Regions from separate parts of the Streptomyces sp. NPDC037301 genome, predicted to be linked through region 1. Evidence: riboswitches for the same ligand, from Rfam matches in the RefSeq annotation. Region 1 holds a riboswitch; each other region holds the start of a gene.
What was found. Region 1 has a riboswitch for cobalamin ahead of metE (5-methyltetrahydropteroyltriglutamate--homocysteine S-methyltransferase). Riboswitches for the same ligand answer to the same signal wherever they lie in the genome.
Positions count from the first base shown of each region.

Region 1 (2,192 bases):
CTGGTGGCCAGCCGGAACGACTCGGTCGCCCAGGCCAGATACCCGGCGCGATCGGCGGCCCGCAGCGGAAGCGTCTCGCGCAGGGCGGGCTCGTCCACCTGGATGAACGAACTGCCGGCCGCCTCAAGGTCGTTCACCTCGTTCCGCAGTGCGAGGGCGACCTGGCGCGCGGTCTCGCCGAGCGGCTGGTCGTCACGGACGAAGGACCAGGCGAGCATGGTGACGGGACCTGTGAGCATGCCCTTGACCGGACGGGCGGTGAGCGACTGTGCGTACGCCGTCCAGCGCACCGTCATCGGCTCCGGCCGGGAGATGTCCCCGGCCAGGATCGGCGGCCGGACATACCGTGTGCCGTACGACTGGACCCAGCCGTGCTGAGTCGCGAGGTACCCGACGAGCTGCTCGGCGAAGTACTGCGCCATGTCGTTGCGTTCGGGCTCGCCGTGCACCAGCACATCGACGCCCGCCTTCTCCTGGAACGCCAGCACCTCCTGGATCTCCGACTCGATGCGCTTGTCGTACGTGGCGGTGTCGATGCGTCCGGCCCGCAAATCGGCGCGTGCGGTGCGCAGTTGGGCCGTTTGGGGAAGTGAGCCGATAGTGGTCGTCGGCAGCAACGGAAGCCGCAGACAGTCATGTTGGGGCGCTGCCCGCTGTGGATACGACACCTCGCGGCGCCCGTCGGACTCCGTGACGGCAGCGGCCCGTGCCCGTACCGTCGAGTCATGGGTGATCGCAGAACCGGCCCGTGAGGCCAGATCGGCACGGTTCGCGGCGAGTTCGGCGGCGATCGCGTCCGTACCCCGTGCGAGGCCCCGGGCCAGGGTGGCGATCTCGGCAGACTTCTGCCGGGCGAAGGCCAGCCGGCGGGCCACCTGCGGGTCGATGTCGCGCTCGGCGGTCGCGTCGAGGGGGACGTGCGGCAGGGAGCAGGAGGCCGCCACATCGACCCGGCCCGCGAGGCCGAGCAGGGTGCCGAGCGTGGTGAGGGACTGCTGATAGTCGTTGATCCATACGTTGCGGCCGTCGACGACCCCGGCGACCAGTCGCCTGCCCGGCAGACCGCCGACTGAGGTTTTCCCTTGGCGGGGACAGCCGTACACGGTGGCCCGGGCTGCCGCGGCTGCGGACTTGCCGGTCACGGAACTCTCCTTCGCGAGCGTGTGTCCTGATACGACCCCGGGACGGATCGAAGGCGCGAAGGGATGACGGACCGGGCGGAACCGCAACGCCGTGGAGGCGCGCGTGCCCTGCCCGATGTGTACGCCGACCCGCCCACGAGGTCACCGAGATCACCGTGCGCGTCCGACGCGCACGGGCAGTGGCAGTGGCAGGTCTTCGGACTCGCGGGCACTTCTCGCGTACGAGACACCTACTGGCCGTCGCTTCCCGGACCCCGTATCGGGTCCAGTGCTTGATGACGGCGGTCGTTCCCACTCACCGCTGCGGGGCAGTCCCGGATTCCCACCGGGTTCCCTCTTGCGACGCGCCTGTCTGGCGGACAGGGCGAACCAGCTGCACCACCACAGTAGGCGCTGACCGGCGGTTCCGGCACGTCAGTTGTTCATACCGTGGGCCACGGGAGGACGTCAGTCCCCCGGTGCGGGGGACAGCGGCTGCCCACAGTGCAGGTTCCACCGTCCGGACCGGCCGCTGAGCCCGGTCAGCGTCAGCGGGGCGACGTCCAGCCGCCAGAACGCCTCCGTCGGGAGAGCGAGCGCCCGTACGATCAACGCCCGCACCACCGCAGGCTCGACGACCCCCAGCACACGGCCGCCCTCGTCGCCGTACAGGGGTTGGAGGGCATCCAGCCAGCGGCCGACCCTGGCGCAGAACTCCAGCAACGGTTCGCCACCGTGCGGAGCCGCCGAAGGATCGGTCATCCAGGCCGATACCGCCTCCGGCTCGCTCCCGCTCACCTCCTCCAGCCGCTGCCCGCTCCACCGGCCCATGTCCCAGCCACGGAGCGCGAGTTCGTGCTCGGCGCGCAACCCCAGCGCGTCGGCGGTCCGGTCGCACCGTTCGGACGGCCCGCAGACATACCGGTCGGCCGCAGGCACCGCTGCCGCTGCGGCCCTGGCCCGCCGGACCCCGACCGCGTCGAGCGGCGCATTGCCGTCGAAGCGGGCCTCGCGCAGCGCGGCGTTGAGCGCCGGTGAGATCAACATCACCTTTATCGTCATGACCGGGTC
Region 1 is NZ_JBVJWD010000019.1:16,378-18,569, reverse strand. It holds partial or broken gene metE (5-methyltetrahydropteroyltriglutamate--homocysteine S-methyltransferase) at 1-1,073, opposite strand, end outside; cobalamin riboswitch at 1,313-1,531, opposite strand; gene ACZ7IB_RS27415 (histidine phosphatase family protein) at 1,590-2,183, opposite strand.

Region 2 (2,192 bases), on a different contig from region 1:
CGGGCGGACGACGCCGTCGCCCGGGGCGCCACGCCGCGGGCACTGCTCGCGGGCACCGGCGCCACCACCGACGCCCACCACCCCACAAGCCCGCACCCGTCCGGCGCGGTCGCCCAGGCCGCGGTCGAGGCCGCGTTGCGCGACGCGGGCTGGGCGACCGAGGACGTCGAGCACGTCAACGCACACGGCACGGCGACACCGATCAACGACGCCACCGAGGCCGCCCTCATCGGCCGGGTCTACCCGCACCGGCCGCCCGTCACCGCCCCGAAGGGCGTACTCGGGCACTGCATGGGGGCGGCCGGAGCGATCGAGGCAGGACTGACCGTCCTGACGCTCCAGCGCGGAGTCGTACCGCCGATCGCCAACCTGGACGCCCCGGCGCCCGAGTTCGACATCAACTGCGTCACCGAGCAACCCCTGCGCAAGTCCATCCGGCGCGCCGTCAGTCACTCCTTCGGCTTCGGCGGGCACAACGCCGTGATCGCTCTTGAGCGTCCGTAGGCATCGGGCAGGTGGTGCGACGGGAGCACAGCCCGGCGTACCACCGGCCACACCGCCCATGAGCTGCGCGGAGGCTCGTGATAGCTTGCCGAAGCCAGTCAAACTCCACGTAGGGGTCAGGGAATCCGGTGAGAATCCGGAACTGACGCGCAGCGGTGAGGGGGACGGGCGGGGCCACGGCCACTGGGACACCCGCAGGTGTCCTGGGAAGGCGTCCCGTCCGTAGGAGCCCGAGTCCGAAGACCTGCTGGCACCTGCGACCCGGTACCGGGCGCAGGACTCCGTACAGCGGGCTCCGCGCATGAGCCCCGAGACGCAGAGGGACTCCGTGCCGTCCATAGCCAGCCCTGTCCGCGCCATTGCCCTGCTCTCGGCGGGACTCGTCCTGCTGACCGCCTGCGGGGGCGGAACGAGCAGCTCTGCCGCGAAGTCCGGCTCCGCCGACGGATACCCCGTGACGCTGAAGAACTGTGGACGCACCGTCACCGTCGATGCCGCACCGCAGCGGGCCGTTTCGGTCGACCAGGGATCGACGGAGATCCTGCTCTCCCTCGGCCTCGCCGACCGGCTGGCCGCCACCTCGACCTGGACCGACCCGGTGATGAAGGGCCTGGAGAAGGCCAACGCCAAGGTTCCCAGGATCGCGGACAACCGGCCGTCGTCGGAGAAGGTCCTCGACCAGGAACCCGACTTCATCAGCGCGTCGTTCGAGTCGACGCTCGCCAAGGGCGGCGTCGCGCCCCGCGAACAGTTCGAGGATCTCGGCGTCCCGACCTATGTCTCGCCCGCCGACTGCACCGGCAAGGACAACAGCGGTGGCGGCGACGGAGCCCGTACCGCGCCACTGCCCATGGACAGCGTGTATGACGAAGTGCGCGACCTGGCCAAGGTGTTCGGCGTGCAGAAACGCGGCGACACACTCGTGGCGCAGCTGCGGGACCGGGTGAAGAAGGCGACCGAGGGCGTCGACGCCTCCGACGCCACCCTCCTCTACTGGTTCTCCGACTCCAAGGCCCCGTACCTGGCCGGCTGCTGCGGAGCGCCCGGCATCATCACCAGGGAACTCGGCGCGAAGAACGTCTTCGACGACACCCATGAGGAATGGCCCCAGATCGGCTGGGAGACCGTCGCCGACCGCAACCCCGACGTCCTGGTCATCGGAGACCTGACCCGCAAGGCACAGACCGCCGAGAGCGCCGCGAAGAAGATCGAATTCCTGGAGTCCAACCCCGTCACGAGGAACATGGACGCCGTCAGGCACAAGCGGTACGTCCTGCTGAGCGGCCAGGCCATGAACCCATCCATCCGGACGGTCGAGGGTGTGGAACGCGTCGCCGCCGGGCTGCGCACATTCGGATTCGCGGGGTGACGGACACCGAACGGGCCACGGCGGTGGACGCGTCACGGGCCTCCGAAGCGGCCGTGCGCAGTGGCACGGGGATACGGAAGCTGCGCGGCGCAACTCTGTGGGCCTGTGGCGTCGCACTGCTCATGCTGTCCGTCGCGGTCGCCATCACCATCGGCCCCGCCCGTATCTCCGTCGCCGACGTCTGGTCCACGGTCGCCTCCCACCTCGGCTGGGGCCGGTCACGGCTCACCCCGATCCGGGACGGCATCATCTGGAACCTGCGCATGCCGCGCACCCTGCTCGCCGCGGTGTGCGGCGCCGGGCTCGCGGTGTGCGGAAC
Region 2 is NZ_JBVJWD010000035.1:24,875-27,066, forward strand. It holds gene ACZ7IB_RS35900 (beta-ketoacyl-[acyl-carrier-protein] synthase family protein) at 1-504, shown strand, start outside; cobalamin riboswitch at 583-770, shown strand; gene ACZ7IB_RS35905 (ABC transporter substrate-binding protein) at 806-1,873, shown strand; gene ACZ7IB_RS35910 (FecCD family ABC transporter permease) at 1,870-2,192, shown strand, end outside.
Region 2: linked by a shared signal. The riboswitch ahead of ACZ7IB_RS35905 (ABC transporter substrate-binding protein) and the one ahead of metE (5-methyltetrahydropteroyltriglutamate--homocysteine S-methyltransferase) in region 1 are both predicted to bind cobalamin.

Region 3 (2,192 bases), on a different contig from region 1:
CTCGGCGGGATCTGGATCCTCCAGACGATGCCGGCCCTGGTCGGCGGTCTGTTCACCCGCTGGTTCCACCGCTGGGCACTGCTCGCGGGCTGGGCGGTCGGCATGGTGTACGGGACGGTGGCCGCGTACGGGGTCGCCAGCCCGACCCAGGCACACTTCGGCGGGTCGTCCAAGGAGATCCCGGGCATCGGCGAGATCGGCTACATCGGCCTGACCGCGTTCGTGCTGAACGTGGTGGTGACGGTGGTGCTCACCTTCGTCCTGAACGCCGTGAAGGCACCCGCCGGGATCGACGAGACCTCCCCGGCCGACTACACGGCCGACGCGGGCGACCCGGGCGTCCGGGCGGAGCTCCCGCCGGCCACGGCGGGAGCCCCGGGCGGCGGCCACTGACGACCGCTCCCACGGCCGGATGACGGCCCGTCGCGCCCCCTTCAGCGGGGCGTGGCGGGCCGTCCGTCTGCTCCGACAGGGGATCGCACGGCTTGTCCCGTCGACTCGACTTCTGTTGCGCGACACAACATGTGGGGGCCGTCCCATCCAGCGGCCCCCACATGTATGCTCGTGCTCGCTGTCGTCGCAGGGAAATCCGGTGCGAATCCGGAACTGTCCCGCAACGGTGTATTCAGTGTGCTTTTGCGCACCTTCAAGTAAGTCCGAGGACCTGCCGACAGCGCATCCGGCTCGACCGAACCGGATGCCAGACGTCCGGGCCTCGCGGATGGGCCGGTGGACGCCGTAATGAGTGCTGCCCCGACGCGGGCCCGCCTCTGCCCGGCTGCCCCGCTCCCCGCCGGCCCCGAGCCGAGCGAGGGAGAGCACCACGTGACCATCGCGCCAGCCGATCCGGCTTCAGTCGCTGTGTCCGAAGCGGCCGAGTCCGAGGGAACCGCACACGACGGACCGGGGACCGCACTGCTGCGGACCCTGACCGACCTCACCGTCGATCTGCCCGACACCGACCCCGGTCGCGTCGCCGCCGCCGCGCTGCGCGGCCGTAGCGCCCGGTCGGACGAGGCGGAGTTGCGCTCGCTGGCAACGGAGGCCGCCGCGGGGCTGATCTCCGAGGACCCCGCCTACTCCCGGCTCGCGGCCAGGCTGCTGACCCGCACCATCGCGGACGAGGCGGCGAGCCAGGGCGCGGTCTCCTTCTCCGCCGCGGTCGCCGTCGGGCACCGCGAGGGCCTGATCGCGGACCGTACCGCCGGGTTCGTCGCGCTGCACGCGGCCGCACTCGACGCGCTGGTGGAGCGTTCGCTCGCCGACGGCGCCGACGACCGCTTCGGTTACTTCGGGCTGCGGACCCTGCACAGCCGCTATCTGCTGCGTCACCCGCACACCCGCCAGGTCATCGAGACGCCGCAGCACTTCATGCTGCGCGTCGCGGCCGGACTCGCCGAGGACGACTCGAAGCGCGCCCTGGACGAAGTCGCGGCACTGTACGGGCTGATGAGCCGGCTCGACTACCTGCCGTCCTCGCCGACCCTGTTCAACTCCGGCACCCGGCATCCGCAGATGTCCTCCTGCTATCTGCTGGACTCCCCGCTCGACGAGCTCGACTCGATCTATGACCGCTACCACCAGGTGGCGCGGCTCTCCAAGCACGCGGGCGGAATCGGTCTCTCGTACTCCCGCATCCGCGCCCGCGGTTCACTGATCCGCGGCACCAACGGGCACTCCAACGGCATCGTGCCGTTCCTGAAGACGCTCGACGCCTCCGTCGCCGCGGTCAACCAGGGTGGCCGCCGCAAGGGCGCCGCCGCCGTCTACCTGGAGACCTGGCACGCGGACATCGAGGAGTTCCTGGAGCTGCGCGACAACACGGGTGAGGACCAGCGGCGTACGCACAACCTCAACCTGGCGCACTGGATCCCGGACGAGTTCATGCGCCGGGTCGACGCGGACGGCGACTGGTCACTGTTCTCGCCCGCCGATGTGCCCGAGCTGGTCGACCTGTGGGGCGACGAGTTCGACGCCGCGTACCGGGCAGCCGAGGCCAAGGGGCTGGCCCGCAAGTCGATGCCGGCCCGTGAGCTGTACGGCCGGATGATGCGTACCCTCGCGCAGACCGGCCAGGGCTGGATGACGTTCAAGGACGCCTCCAACCGGACCGCGAACCAGACCGCCGAGCCGGGCCGCGTCGTCCACTCGTCGAATCTGTGCACCGAGATCCTCGAAGTCACCGATGACGG
Region 3 is NZ_JBVJWD010000002.1:263,992-266,183, reverse strand. It holds gene mctP (monocarboxylate uptake permease MctP) at 1-393, shown strand, start outside; adenosylcobalamin-variant (AdoCbl-variant) riboswitch at 572-674, shown strand; gene ACZ7IB_RS04515 (ribonucleoside-diphosphate reductase subunit alpha) at 826-2,192, shown strand, end outside.
Region 3: linked by a shared signal. The riboswitch ahead of ACZ7IB_RS04515 (ribonucleoside-diphosphate reductase subunit alpha) and the one ahead of metE (5-methyltetrahydropteroyltriglutamate--homocysteine S-methyltransferase) in region 1 are both predicted to bind cobalamin.

Region 4 (2,192 bases), on a different contig from region 1:
TGACTTGAAGTTCCGTGACCTGAAGTCCTGCGGACCGAAGTCCTGCGGACCGAAGTCCTGCGGACCGAAGTCCTGCGATCCGTCGTGCGGCGAGGCCCGCACCCAGTCGTCCCGCCACACACACGCCGAGGGCCAGCGCGCTCACCCGGCGCGACAGCCGTACCGCGCGTTCGATGTCCTCGGTCTCCACCGCCCGGCCCGCCTCCCCGTTGAGGACGGGGCGGTGTTCGACCCGGCCGCCGTACGCGAGGGTCCCGCCGAGCCGTACGCCGAGCGCACCCGCGAACGAGGCCTCCACCGGGCCCGCGTTGGGGCTCGGGTGCTTCGCCGCGTCGGCCCGCCACGCCCGTACCGCTCCACGTGGCCGCCCCCCGGCGGCCACGGCGAGCAGGGCCGTGAGCCGGGCACCGGGCCAGCCCGCGAGGTCGTCGAGGCGGGCCGAGGCCCAGCCGTAGCGCCGGTGGCGGGGCGACTTGTGGCCGACCATGGCGTCGAGGGTGTTGGCGGCCCGGAAGCCGACGAGCCCGGGCACACCGGCCAGCGCACCCCACACCAGGGCGCCGACCACGGCGTCCGAGGTGTTCTCGGCCACGGACTCCACCACGGCGCGGGCGATCTGCGGTCCGTCGAGGGAGTACGGGTCGCGCCCGCACAGATGCGGCAGACGCTCGCGGGCCGACTCGATGTCACCGGCGGCCAGGGCGCCGCCGATCGCCCGGGCCTCACGCCCCAGGGACGTACCGCCGACGACGGACCAGGTGGCGGCCGCGGTCAGTGCGACGGAGGCGGCGGGGTGGCTGCGTACGGCACGGGTGACCAGCGCGGCACCACCCGCGGCGCCTCCGGCGCAGACGAGCATGTGCAGCGCGCCCCACCCGCGGTGGTCGCGCCACAGACGGCGCTCGACGCCCGCCGCGGCCCGCCCGAAGGCGGCGACCGGATGCCCCCTGCGGGGGTCACCGAGCAGCAGATCGCCGATCAGACCGGCCGTGGCGCCGTACGCGAAAATGCGGTCGGCACGCACGGCTCAACCGGCCGTTACGCCTCGAAGGACCTTCGTACAGGCGGCTCTCGTCGAGAGCGCCACAGGAACGGACGCACGGCAGCCAGGCATGGCGATATGTCCTCACTCAGGGTCCGCGCCCTGGTTCGACGTGACCGGCGACGAGAGTCTCCTGGCTCCCGGATCCGCAGTTCCCCCGGCCTTCCAACCCGCTCGCGCGTGCCGTGACTTCCGGTGTGGGGGACTGCTCCCCGGTGACAGTGGCGGGACCGCGCCGGATTCGCACCGGCTTCCTCTGCTGTCGCCGTAATTGGCTCCGGCAGTCCACCACGCTCCGCGAACGCCCGTCAACTTGCCGTTGACCTGCGAAGGTGCAGTGTGCTGAGCCCCACATCGGGCCGGGCACACCACAACGGGCCGGACACACGAGGTGTGTCCGGCCCGACGGGGGAGTGCGTGGAGGAGGGCTCAGGCGACGATCAGATAGATCCCGTACGCGACCGCCGCAGCGCACAGCGCGAAGCAGACGTAGGCGCCGGCGCGGGCCAGCAGCAGCGAGCCGCCGGAGCCGCCCTGCGCCGCCGGTTCGGGCTGCTTGGAGAGACCGACGATGCCCAGGGTGAAGAAACCCACCAGCGCGACGGTGACGACGAGGGAGACGCCGAAGACGGAGCCGAGGGCTGCCCAGTCGATGTTCATGCTGAATCCTTAGACGGTCTGCCTAGGCGGCTGGCCTAGACGGTGGCGGGTCGCGCCGGGTCCTGGGTGGTTCCGGCCGGAGCCGGAATGGTGGTCTTGAGGTCCTGGGCCGCTGCCTGGGCCACGGTGAGCGGCGGGCTGACGGCGGCGATGGCCGTGGTGACGACGCCCGCGGGCTCGGCGTCGCCGCCCGTCGGCGCGACATCGCCGTGGCCGACCGGCTTGCGGCGCGACACCAGCCAGATCGCCCCGGAGCCCACGACCAGCAGCGCCGCGACGACCACGACACCCCAGGTGCCCTGCTTGGTGAGGAGTTCCGCGCCCGCGCCGACCAGGCCCGCGGCCGGCAGTGTCAGACCCCAGGCGACGAACATCCGGGTGGCGGTGGACCAGCGGACCACGCCGCCCCGGCGACCGAGGCCCGCGCCCATCACGGCGCCGGAGCAGGACTGGGTGGTGGAGAGGGAGAAGCCGAGGTGCGAGGAGGCCA
Region 4 is NZ_JBVJWD010000010.1:61,063-63,254, reverse strand. It holds gene ACZ7IB_RS18245 (cobalamin biosynthesis protein) at 1-1,024, opposite strand, end outside; cobalamin riboswitch at 1,169-1,299, opposite strand; gene ACZ7IB_RS18240 (hypothetical protein) at 1,472-1,702, opposite strand; gene ACZ7IB_RS18235 (inorganic phosphate transporter) at 1,738-2,192, opposite strand, start outside.
Region 4: linked by a shared signal. The riboswitch ahead of ACZ7IB_RS18245 (cobalamin biosynthesis protein) and the one ahead of metE (5-methyltetrahydropteroyltriglutamate--homocysteine S-methyltransferase) in region 1 are both predicted to bind cobalamin.